DNA from 3 places in the Sphingobium sp. FW305-3-2-15-F-TSA7 genome. Region 2 is predicted to be linked to each of the others. Evidence: riboswitches for the same ligand, from Rfam matches in the RefSeq annotation. Region 2 holds a riboswitch; each other region holds the start of a gene.
The links. Region 2 has a riboswitch for cobalamin ahead of AC3WN8_RS00730 (TonB-dependent receptor plug domain-containing protein). Riboswitches for the same ligand answer to the same signal wherever they lie in the genome.

Region 1 (4,006 bases), on a different contig from region 2:
CCGGCAACTTTCGGCGCGCGGCTGGTCGTCGCGCACGAAGGACCAGTTGAGGATCGTGACGGGGCCGGTCAGCATGCCCTTCATCGGCCGGTCGGTCTGGCCCTGCGCATAGCGCCACCAGTCGACGGTCATCGCCCTGGGCCGCGACACGTCGCCATAAAGGATCGGCGGCCGCACGCAGCGCGAACCATAGCTTTGCACCCAGGCGCTGCGCGTGAAGGCGAAACCCGAAAGCTGCTCGCCGAAATATTGGACCATGTCGTTGCGTTCGAACTCGCCATGGACGAGCACGTCGAGGCCGATCTCCTCCTGCCACTTGATCGCGGCCCTGGTCTCGATCCGCAGGAAGCGGTCATAAGCGGCATCGTCGATCTCGCCGCGGATATGGGCCGCGCGCGCCTTGCGGACCTCGGCGGTCTGCGGGAAGGATCCGATCGTCGTCGTCGGAAAGGCGGGCAGCCCCAGTCGCGCCTGCTGCGTTTCCTTGCGCGCCGCAAAGGGCGAACCGCGCTGCGTCATCGCGATATCGACGGCGGCGACGCGGCGCGACACCGCCGGATCATGGATGAGCGGAGACGCCTTGCGCGATCGCACCGCATCGCGCGAGTCCGCGAGTTCGACGGCGACGCTGTCCCGCCCCTCGTTCAGCGCCTTCGCCAGCAGCGCGAGTTCGCGGATCTTCTGGACCGCAAAGGCCAGCCATTGCTTCACCTCGTCGTCGAGCGCGGTTTCGAGCGCAAGATCGACCGGGGTGTGCAGCAACGAGCAGGAGGGCGCGAGCACGACGTCGCGCACGGCGGCAACGGGCTCGATCCGGTCGAGCAGCGCTTCGAGATCGGCACGCCAGACATTGCGCCCGTCGACCAGCCCAAGCGACAGCAGCAAATTGGGCCGCACCGCCGCGAGCACGTCATCGAGCTGTTCGGGCGCACGCACCAGGTCGACATGCAGCCCGTGCACCGGCAACTCGGCGGCCAGCGGCAGATTGTCGCCGAGCGCGCCGAAATAGGTGGCGAGCATCAGCTTCGGTCCCTTGGTCGCGAGCCGTGCATAGGCCGCCCGCAATGCCGTGCGCTGTGCGTCATCGAGGTCGAGCACCAGGCAGGGCTCGTCGATCTGCACCCAGTCGGCGCCCATTTCGTGCAGCTTCCACAGCACATCCTCATAGACCGGCAGCACCGCATCGAGCAGCGACAAGGGTGCGACGTCGCGGCCTTTCGCCAATGTCAGGAAAGTGACGGGACCCAACAGCACCGGGCGGGTCCTGTAACCGAGCGCCCTGGCCTCGGCGAACGCATCGAGGATCCGGGTCGACGACAATGCGAAGCGCTGCCCCGCATGAAGTTCGGGCACCATATAATGATAGTTGGTGTCGAACCATTTGGTCATTTCCTGCGCGGTGCTATCGAGCGCGTGCACGCAGCCCGCATGCCCGGCAGTCTGCGCGCCGCGCGCCATCGCGAAATAGACGTCGAGGCCGACCGCCCCGCCCGTCCAGCCATAGCGCGCCGGCACCGCGCCCAGCATCGCACTGGTGTCGAGCACATGATCGTAAAGCGAGAAATCGCCCGACGGCAGGATATCGGCGCCGATCGCTTTCTGCCGCGCCCAGGCGGCGGCGCGCAGCCCCTGCGCCGCCGTCCCGAGCGCGGCAGCATCGCTCTTGCCCGCCCAATAGCTTTCGAGCGCGAATTTCAGCTCGCGCCGGGGGCCGATACGCGGGAAACCGAGAGTGGCAACGGTTGCGGTCATCGTCTTCAAACCTTGCTTGGGGCAAGGGCATGGCCGGACACGCGCGCATGGGGCTCCGCGCCCGATGGACAAGTCCGGGCGCAGCCATGCATGCGGCCTGACCGGGCACCCCGCCGGAGGACGTTATCTGACGAGGCAGGTCTCCTGGCTCGCGGGTCGACATGGCGGTCCGGCCTTCCCAATCCCTTGCCGGATCAGTGACACGAATTGGACCGCCACTCACCGCTCACAGTTGCGGGGGCAGCGCCGGACTGATCCCAAGGGACGTCACCGGCTTCCCGTCTTAGCTCCGCGACGCAAGCACGACGCGGAGAACCTCGACAGGCTCAGAATAGCGCCGCCCGAAACCGTGTCAATCAATATATAAAGAATTCTTTATATCAGTCATATTAACTGGCGAGAGCGCTTCACCTGCATCGGCGCCCCGATCCGGCGATATTGCGGAGTTCGCATTCGTACGACTCCGCTTGCCGATCTCCGCTTTCGCTGGCAGGTTCTGTGCATGCTCCTCCTTGTCGCCCTGCCCTTCATGATCGATGCGGGCGCCGCCATTTCGCGGAGCGATCGGCTTTCCGCTCCGCCCCCGGCCAGAACGGTCGGCGCGACACCGGCAATGTCCCGCTGCCTGATCTCCAAGGATCAAGCCGCGAGCGCACGTCTGGCGCAATCCATTCCGGGCAGCGACGATGAAAAGGCCGCGTTCGCGGATCTGGCGCGATCAAGCCCGCAATGCTTCGAACAATCCGGGGCTCAAATGGGATCGGATCAGCAATTGCGCCTGGGCGCGCATATCGCCGAAGCACTTTATGTGCGGCACATGGCACGACGGGCCCAGCCGGCACGGCCGCTCGCGCCCGAGGAACAAGCCTCTTTCGACCAGGCGATCGCACTGAAGACCGAAAATTGGTCCGCCGGCGCTGCGGCCGGAGAATGCCTCGTCGCACATGATCCGCAAGCTGGCGACCGATTGATCCGCGCGGACCAGGATTCGAGCAAAGAGGCGCAGATTCTGGACTCGTTCGTCGCGGCGCTTCCATCCTGCCTGTATCAGGGGCGGCGGTTGAGCCTGAACCGCAAGGATCTCCGCTTCCAGATCAGCAGGGCGGTCTATCGTCAGACCCTGGGGAGTCTGCCGGCCTATCTGTGGGAAAAGAGATCGCCTTATGTCGGGGTACGGTGAGTATCGCTCATCGAGCCCCCGATATCCGCATCTGACTCGGACTTTCCGTTATCGACCGTGATTTCCGAGCCGGCAGATGATGCCACCTGCCTCGAAATCACTCTAAAACGTCACACCGACGCTGCCGATCACCGTCGCTCCGCCCTGCCCGACACCATCGCGCAAGGAACTGTCGACATAGCGCAAGGCGGCCGACCACCGGCCCCGGCGATAATCGATCGCCACGCCATGATCCCAATATCGCCCGTCGGGGCGTAGCCGCGCGGCGCGAAGCCCGTCATCGACCTTGCCCGACGATCGCCCGACATGCCCCGACACCGTCAATGGCGTTCCCGGCACCGCCACCGCCACCGCCGTCCCGATATAGAGATTGTCTCCGCCGATAGCGGCCTGGCCGGGTGCATAGCGCGTGAAAACATCGATGCTCGCGGGGCCCAGCAGGAACCCGGCGGCAGCCCCCAGCTCGGCATAGCCCTGGTTCGCGGCACCGGGGAACAGATGCCAGGTCGCGTCCGCCGACAGCCGCCATCCGCCCAGCTGCCGCGTATAACGCGCCTGCACATCCACAACCGCGTCGGCCCCGCGATGACGATCGCTGCCCCAAAGCGTGACGGCCGTGGCGTCGAGGGAAACAGCGCCGGCCACCGGCACCGACAGCGTCGCCCGCACGACCGGTTCGCCGTCGCTCCAGCTCAATCCGCGCCGACGCTCGTCGCTTGCCGCCTCGAGCGACAATGACGGGCCATCCTCGGTCTGCGCAAAGGCCGGCGCGGCGACGCCCAGCCACGCGCTGCACGCCAGGATCGCCGCTGCACGCCACTTCATCCTAATTGTTGACCGCGTCCAGCTCGGCCAGCAGCGGTGCCCGGTCACGCTCCGCGACCGCAAGCAAATGCGCCCGGATCGCGTCGGCGCGGCCCGCCACCTGCCGCGCGGTCGCCTCCGACATCGGGGTGCAGGCGCCGGCTTCACTGCCCGAAATCCGCCGGTCGGTCGAAAGCGTACGCGCCGACGCCGGGGCCTGACCCAGGCGCCGTTCGACGATCACCGTTGCCATCCACTGGCACCGCCGGC
Region 2 (4,006 bases):
CGCGGTCGCCGTGTCCGGATCGATCGGCTTTGTCGGGCTGATCGTGCCGCATCTGATCCGTCCGCTGACCGACCGCAGCCCCTCCGCGATCCTGCTGCCTTCCGCGCTCGGCGGCGCGGCGCTGCTGACGCTGGCCGATATCGGCGTGCGGCTGATCCCGTCCAACGTCGAACTGAAGCTGGGCGTGGTGACCGCCTTTCTCGGCGTGCCCGTCTTCCTTGTCTATCTCATGCGGGAGCGCCGCTTATGGTGACCCTTTCCCTCGATGCGGTGAGTGTCCGGCTCGGCCGCCGGCTGGCGGTGGACGCGGTCTCCGCCACGCTCGGCGCGGGCACGCTTGTCGGCATTATCGGGCCGAACGGCGCCGGAAAATCGAGCCTGTTGCGCGCGATGCTCGGGCTTGTCCCGCTGGCATCGGGTTCGGCGACGCTGGATGGCGAGCCCGTGTCGGCGATGGCGCGCGGCGCGATCGCGCGCAAACTCGCCTATCTGCCGCAGGGCCAGTTGCTACACTGGCCGCTGACGGTGGAGCGACTCGTCGCCCTCGGCCGCCTGCCGCATCTGGCGCCGATGTCCGCCATGTCGCCGGCCGATACCAATGCCGTCGAACGCGCGATCGAACGCGCGGACGTCGCCGGGCTGCGCGGCCGGGTGGTGACCGAATTGTCGGGCGGCGAACGCGCGCGCGTGCTGCTGGCGCGGACGCTGGCGGTGGAGGCGCCCGCGCTGTTGGCGGACGAGCCGCTCGCCTCGCTCGATCCGGGGCATCAGATCGACGTCATGGCGCTGCTCCAAGGTGAGGCGTGCGCCGGGGCGTTGGTGGTGACGGTGCTCCACGATCTCACCATGGCGGGGCGTTATTGCGATCGCCTGCTGTTGATGGATCGCGGCGTGCTGGTCGCCGACGGTGCGCCGCTCGACGTGCTGACCGCCGAACGCCTGCGCCGCGTCTACGGCATCAGCGCGATGATCGACCCGCCGATGATCGTGCCCATCGCCCGTTCGCTGGAGCCGCTATGACCGATGATCTCTTCGCCGCGCAGGGTTTTTGCGCCGTTCCGCTGTTCGATCCGGAAACCGTCCGCGCGGCGCGCGACGATATCGCCGAACAGGTCGATCGCGTCGCGCGTGCGCTCTACATGCCGTTCGAACACAGCCTGCCCGATGTGCCGCTGGGCGACAGGCTCGATCGCATCGCGGCGGCCGAGCGGTCCTATGCCAATCTGCTGCGCGTCGCGATCTGTACCGATGCGCATCGCGGGCCGCGCCTTGCCGCGCTGGCCGGCAGCCCCATGCTTCTCGATACCGCCGCGCGGCTCGCGGACCGGCCGATCGCTGGATCGGTCATGCGCGTCCGCGCCAGCATCGCGGCGTTTCCCGAGCATCGTCATGACTGGCATTCGGATGTCGCGATCGATGACGGGACGAGTTGCGGCCGCGTCCGCATCACCGCGTGGATGCCATTGAGCGATGCCGGCCCGGGCAATGGCGGGCTGGATGTCGTACCCGGCAGACGATCCACGCCTTTCCTGCATCGGCGCGACGATGGCTTCGCTATCCCTGAAGAGACGCTTGCCGGCCTGCCGCGTGTCCAGCCCGATTGTCCTGCGGGCACCGTGCTGTTCCTCGACCGCTTCACCCCGCACCGCACGCTGCCGGTGGTGGGCGCCGCGCGCTTCGCGCTTGTCATCTGGTTCAAGGCGGGATGAGCGTTGACGCACCGCAGCATCGGACTTAATGCCGGACCCGCGAAAGGTTCCCCGGGGACGGGGATGAAAAGGGAACGGGGTTCGAGACCCCGGCTGCCCCTGCAACTGTGAGCGGCGAGCCATCGGGCCATATGCCATTGGGATCCCCAGGATCCTGAGAAGGCGGCACGAACCGGCATTGACCCGCAAGCCAGGAGACCTGCCCGTCGCGGTCGTCTTTCGCGCGGACAGGGTGTGCCGAGCGGACGGGGGTAAACCCGAGCGACGACATGCACGGACCGCGTTTTCGCGGGGGTCGATGCATGCCCGTTCGGCAGCATGACTCCGCTTGAGCGCGGCCCATTTGTCCGGGGTACGCCGCTCAATGTTGAAGTCCATTTCGTTTCTCCCGCTATTGCTCTCGACCGCCGCCTATGCGCAGGATGAGGCTCCATCCCCCATCGACGAGGGCGGCGAGGCAATCGTCGTCACCGCGACGCGCCTTCCCGTCACCGCCGATCAGGTGCCGGCATCGCTGACCGTGATCGACAAGGCCGCGATCGACGCATCGCAGGCGGTGATCGTCTCCGACCTGCTGGTGCGGACACCCGGCATCACGATCACGCGCAATGGCGGCTATGGCACGTCGACCGGCGTCCGTATTCGTGGCGCCGACAGCGACCAGACCGTGGTGGTGATCGACGGCGTCAAGTTGAACGATCCGTCGTCGACGGGCGGCGGCTATAATTTCGCCAACCTCATGATCGGCGATACTGCGCGCATCGAGATATTGCGTGGGCCGCAGTCGATCCTGTGGGGCAGCCAGGCGATCGGCGGCGTCGTCAACATCGTGACCGCCTTGCCCGACCGTCCGCTCGAAGCGAGCTTCGATATCGAGGCGGGCTCGCGCGAGACGGTGAGCGCACGTGCCGGCATCGGCGGCAGCATCGGGCCCGTGCGGTTCCGCGTCGCCGGCTTCAATTTCGTCACCGACGGCATCAGCGCGCTGTCGCCACGCGTCGGCGCGACCGAGCGCGACGGCTATCGCAATCGTGGCGGCAATGCCCGACTCAATATCGATCTCGGCGACGGCGCGATGATCGATCTGCGCGGCCTCTACTCGACGGGGCGCGTCGATATCGACGCCACCACCGCCGATACGCCCGCCTATAATCTCAGCGAGGAAGCGTTCGGCTATGCCGGCATCGTCGTGCCGCTGTTCGGCGGCAGGCTGGTCAACCGCTTCGCCGTCTCCGCGACCCAGACCGATCGCGACGGCTTCGATCCGCGCCGCGCCCGGCCGCGCAATCTCGACAGCACCGGCTGGGCGAAGCGCTACGAATATCAGGGCACCGCGACGATCGCCGAGGGCTGGCAGGCGAGCTTCGGGGTGGAGCGCGAGGATACGCGCTTCCGCAACTATGCGACGATCCCGGCCAGCCCCACCGCCGCGATCCCGGCGCCGATCCGCGCGCGTGCGCGGCTCGACAGCGTCTATGCCCAGCTTTCGGCCCGGATCGTGGCGCCGCTGACGGTTAATGCCGGCATCCGCCACGACGATCATGACCGCTTCGGCGGCAACACCGTGTTCGGCGGCGGTGCCGTGCTGTCGCTGTTCGACGATATGACGCTTGTCCGGGCGAGCTATGGCGAAGGCTTCAAGGCGCCGACGCTGTATCAACTCGGCAGCCAGTACGGGAATGCCGCGCTGCGCCCCGAAACCTCCAAGGGCTGGGAAGCGGGGATCGAGCAGCGCCTGTTCGATCGCGCGCTCACGCTGTCGGCCACATATTTCGATCGCAGCGCACGCGACCTGATCGTCTTCTACAGCTGTTCGGGCGTACCCAAGGGGCTTTGCCTCCAGCCCGGCTCCACCACGATCGGCCGGCTCGGCTATTACGACAATGTCACGCGCACCCAGAGCCGTGGGATCGAGCTTGGCGGTGCGCTCGATCTGGACGGGCTTTCGCTCGCCGCCAATTATAGCTGGATCGATGCGGAGAACCGTTCGCCCGGCGCGCTGTTCGGCAAGGCGCTGCGCCGGCTGCCTGCGCATACCGCCAATGCCGAAGCCAGCTATCGCTGGGATTTCGGCCTGTCGCTGGGTGCGGCGGTGCGCTGGTCGGGCGACGCGTTCGAGAATGAAGCCAACAGCGTGGTGCTGCGCGACTATACGCTGGTCGACCTGCGCGCATCGATGCGGTTGACCGACAGTTTCGAGATCTATGGCCGCGTCGAGAATCTGTTCGACAGATATTACGAGACCGCGCTCAACTATAATTCGCTCGGCCGATCGATCCATGCCGGCATCCGGGGGC
Region 3 (4,006 bases), on a different contig from region 2:
CGCGACCGTACAGAGTGAAGCGCCCATCGATCGTATAGGCGGCGCGGATACCGGTCAGCACATAGGAATCGAGCCGGACGCTGTTCGCCGCATTGTCGAAGCTGTCGCCGACATGCAGTATGTCCGCACCCAGGCTGAGCCCCTCCATCGGCGTATAATCCGCCGACACGCTGACGCTGTGGCGCGGGCGACGGGCGAGATCATTGCCGAAATTGGCGCCCGGCGTGCGGTTCTCCGCATCGGTGAAGCTGTAGGATGCGGTGAAATTCAACGCCTCGACCGGCTTCATCTCCAGCAGGAATTCCAGGCCCTTGGCGCGTGCCTTCGCAATATTGTCATAGGTACCGAAGGGGCGATTGGCACAGATGCCGGTGAGCGGCGCGATGCAGGAGATGAAATCGATCTGGTTGCGGGTACGGCGCTGGAACAGGGTGACGCCGGCAACCAGCGCGCCATCGAGCAATGTCTGTTCGATGCCGACATCATAGCTCTTCGCCTGTTCGGGGCGGAGCAGCGGATTGCCGTAGCCGGTGATGCTGTCGTCGAGCTGGAACAATGTCGGCGCCTTGAAGCCCTCGCCATAATTGGCGCGCAGCAATGTGCCGGTGCCCAGTTTCAGAGCCGCATTGGCGCCGATCGTGGTGTGGCCGCCAAATTGCTCATGATCGTCGTGACGGACGCCACCGGTCAATGTCAGCGCAGCGACCGGCTTGATCACGATCTGGCCATAGATGCTGTCGATCCCGGTCTTGGCGGCGGACGGCGAGAAACCGTCGTCGGTGAACAGTTTCGACGTCTCGGTCTCGGCACCGAAGACCGCGCGGAACATCTCCGACAACGTCAGATCGCCCTGATATTCGAAGCGTTCGGTACGGCCGCGCGCAAGGAAGGTCGGTGTCGTGCCGAAATCGGGATTGAAATTGTCGCGATCGATGTCGGCGATGGTGAAGGCGAGGCGGTTCTTCAGCCGTCCGTCGAACAGGCGGGCGTTGATCCCGGCATAGCCGTAGATCTCCTGCGCGGTCGAATATTCGTTGGTATCGCCAAAGGCGTAGGTCGGAGGCGCGAAACCGTCGAGATCGGTGCGGCTGTCGGCGAAGCTGCCACGCAGATCGACGTCGAAATTCTCGCCGAGCGCGATGCCGAGCCGGGCATTGGCGCTATACTGTCGATAGCCGTCACGCTCGGTGCCGCCGGCAAATTGCGACACGCCGTCGGTGCGAAACCAGTTGCCGCCGATCGAGCCGGAAAAGGCGCCGCTGCTGCCCGAGATCAGGGCAGTGGCGTTGGCGCTGTCATAGGATCCGTATTCGGCGCGGGCACGGGCCTGGAACCCTTCGCTCGGGCGTGCCGTCAGGATGTTGACCACGCCGCCCAGCGCCTGGCTGCCCCAGGGCACCGAATTGGGGCCGCGCACGACTTCGATCCGGTCGATGTTGCCGATCATCAGATTGCCGAAATCATAGGCGCCCGACGGCGCCGACGGATCGCCGACGCGCACCCCGTCGATCAGGACGAGCGTCTGGCCGTCCTCGGCGCCGCGGATGCGCACCGCCGTCACCGAACCGGGGCCGCCGGTACGCGTCACCGAAACGCCGGGCGTGCGCATCAGCAGATCGGTCGCGATCACTGCCTGGCTGCGCTCGATCGCGGCGCGGTCGATGACGGTGACGGCCTGGCCGGTCTCGTCGGCATCCTGCGCGGCGCCGATCGCGGTGATGACGATGTCGGCGCTGGCGTCGGCGGAGGCATCATTGGCCAGCGCAGGAGACGCGGTGGCGAGAATGATGGCGAGAGTCGATATGGTCTTCACGGATATGTCCCTTCGTTCAACGACGTCACGATGTCGCCAAACGAGGAAGACCTCGCCCGCCCGGTGCACCCCGCCCGTGTGGAAGAACGACGATGACGGGCAGGTCTCCTGGCTCCCGGGTCAACGCCTTGTTCGTGCCGCCTTCCCGGATTGCTCCAGTGGCATGTGGCACGATGGCTCGCCGGTTACAGTAGCGGGGGCTGCCGAGGCTTCGGCCATAGCCGCACCCCGTTCCCTTTTGATCCCGTCGCCGGGAACCCGTCATGAGCGGGCGCATAACCGTGCGGCACGTCGAACGCCAACCCTTTCTTGTCTGTGCAATGGTGGCGTTGCGGTCTTGCGCCGGTGGACGAGACCGATGAACATTGCTAGCGTCAACCGCTGCAATTCTGATCGCCTACCGACTGATAATTTGCTGTTGTCCGAGAAAATATGCCGAAAAATGAGATGTTTGTTCGATTGATCGTGCCGTTGTGTATATTCAGATACTGAAAAATTGGCAGATCTGTTGCTGTCCCGACATGTCGCTGAAAGTTGGATGGGAGTGGAGAACGCCATGTTCAAACGCTTCCCTCTGAGCTTCTTGGCCGAGTTGCCGCGCCCGGTGAAGAAAGCTCTTGTCATTCTGACGGACATGACATGCTGCGTCGTGGCGATGGTGATCGCGCTGTATCTCCGGCTCGGATTCATACCGGAGGTTACGAGACCACTGCTCCTCGCGACCGGAATGTCGATCTTCCTATGTGTGCCCATATTCTGGGGCATTCATATTTATCGCGCCGTTTTTCGGCACGTCGGTCCGCTCTCCATACTCACCATTGGGCGTGGCATCGTTCTTTTTGCGATCCCTTATGCGGGGTTGTTTACACTATATGGAATCCCCGGCGTGCCGCGGACCATCGGCCTGCTCCAGCCGGTCATATTGTTCCTGCTCGTCATTGGCTCCCGTGCACTCACCGTGCAATTGTTCCGCCTGTCCGAGAACGGATCGGCACCGGCGGCCAAACCGAATGTGTTGATTTACGGAGCTGGTTCCGCCGGCCGGCAGCTTGCCTCGGCTTTGCGTCAGGGAGGGCAGATGGAACTGCGCGGATATATCGACGACAGTTCCAATCTTGTGGGGCAGACCGTCGACGGACGACCCGTCTTTTCAAGGGAATCCGTCGCGGCGGACGTGGCGCGGCTTGGCATTTCTCATATCCTGCTTGCAATGCCGTCCGCGTCCCGACGCCGGCGCAATGAGATCATCGAATCGCTAACGAGCTTACCGGTCAAGATCCAGACTTTGCCGGGGATGATCGATCTGGTTCACGGGCGTGTTCACGTTTCCGATTTGCACGATGTCGATATTGAGGATCTGCTTGGGCGCGGCCGCGTCGTTCCTGATCCTCGATTGCTTGTCCGGAATATTCGCGGCGAGACCGTCATGGTGACGGGAGCGGGTGGTTCGATCGGCAGCGAGCTCTGCCGGCAGATCATCGCTTCCGACCCCGCGCATCTCCTTCTGTTCGAGCAGAGTGAGTATTCGCTTTATTCCGTTCATCAGGAATTGGCGTCCGCATTGGCCAAAAGCGGACAGAAGACCAATCTCGTGCCGCTTCTCGGGTCGGTCGAGGATGAAGCGAGGGTCGAATCCATTCTCGGTGAGTGGCGGCCCCTCACCGTCTTCCATGCCGCGGCCTATAAGCATGTGCCGTTGGTCGAGTATAATCCTGTCGAAGGCGTCCGGAACAATATTTTCGGTACCTATTGCATGGCGCTGGCGGCACGCAGGCACATGGTGGCGAATTTCGTGCTGATCTCCACCGACAAGGCTGTCCGTCCCACAAGCATCATGGGCATGACGAAGCGTCTGGCTGAGCAGGTCCTCCAGGCATTGGCGGCGGAAGATGGCGCGACGCGCTTCTCAATGGTGCGTTTCGGCAATGTCCTGGGATCGAGCGGCTCGGTTGTGCCGCTGTTTCGAAATCAGATTCGCGAAGGTGGGCCGCTTACCATCACCCATGCGGATATGACGCGCTATTTCATGCTGATACCCGAAGCAGCTCAACTTGTTATACAGGCAGGCGCGATGGCCGAAGGTGGAGAGGTCTTCCTGCTTGATATGGGCGACCCTGTTCGCATCATGGATCTGGCACGGAAGATGATAGCATTTTCAGGCCTTTCGGTTCGTGATGCGAGCAATCCTGATGG

Region 1: it holds a riboswitch for cobalamin, as region 2 does, so the genes downstream of both, metE (5-methyltetrahydropteroyltriglutamate--homocysteine S-methyltransferase) here and AC3WN8_RS00730 (TonB-dependent receptor plug domain-containing protein) in region 2, are expected to answer to the same signal.
Region 3: it holds a riboswitch for cobalamin, as region 2 does, so the genes downstream of both, AC3WN8_RS23935 (TonB-dependent receptor plug domain-containing protein) here and AC3WN8_RS00730 (TonB-dependent receptor plug domain-containing protein) in region 2, are expected to answer to the same signal.

What each region holds. Positions count from the first base shown of each region.
Region 1 is NZ_JBYSZM010000007.1:154,461-158,466, forward strand. It holds gene metE (5-methyltetrahydropteroyltriglutamate--homocysteine S-methyltransferase) at 1-1,752, opposite strand, end outside; cobalamin riboswitch at 1,870-2,087, opposite strand; gene AC3WN8_RS07525 (hypothetical protein) at 2,255-2,932, shown strand; gene AC3WN8_RS07530 (TorF family putative porin) at 3,035-3,757, opposite strand; gene AC3WN8_RS07535 (hypothetical protein) at 3,759-4,006, opposite strand, start outside.
Region 2 is NZ_JBYSZM010000001.1:148,158-152,163, forward strand. It holds gene AC3WN8_RS00715 (FecCD family ABC transporter permease) at 1-253, shown strand, start outside; gene AC3WN8_RS00720 (ABC transporter ATP-binding protein) at 247-1,020, shown strand; gene AC3WN8_RS00725 (phytanoyl-CoA dioxygenase family protein) at 1,017-1,709, shown strand; cobalamin riboswitch at 1,737-1,930, shown strand; gene AC3WN8_RS00730 (TonB-dependent receptor plug domain-containing protein) at 2,074-4,006, shown strand, end outside.
Region 3 is NZ_JBYSZM010000035.1:72,542-76,547, reverse strand. It holds gene AC3WN8_RS23935 (TonB-dependent receptor plug domain-containing protein) at 1-1,813, opposite strand, end outside; cobalamin riboswitch at 1,895-2,090, opposite strand; gene AC3WN8_RS23930 (polysaccharide biosynthesis protein) at 2,370-4,006, shown strand, end outside.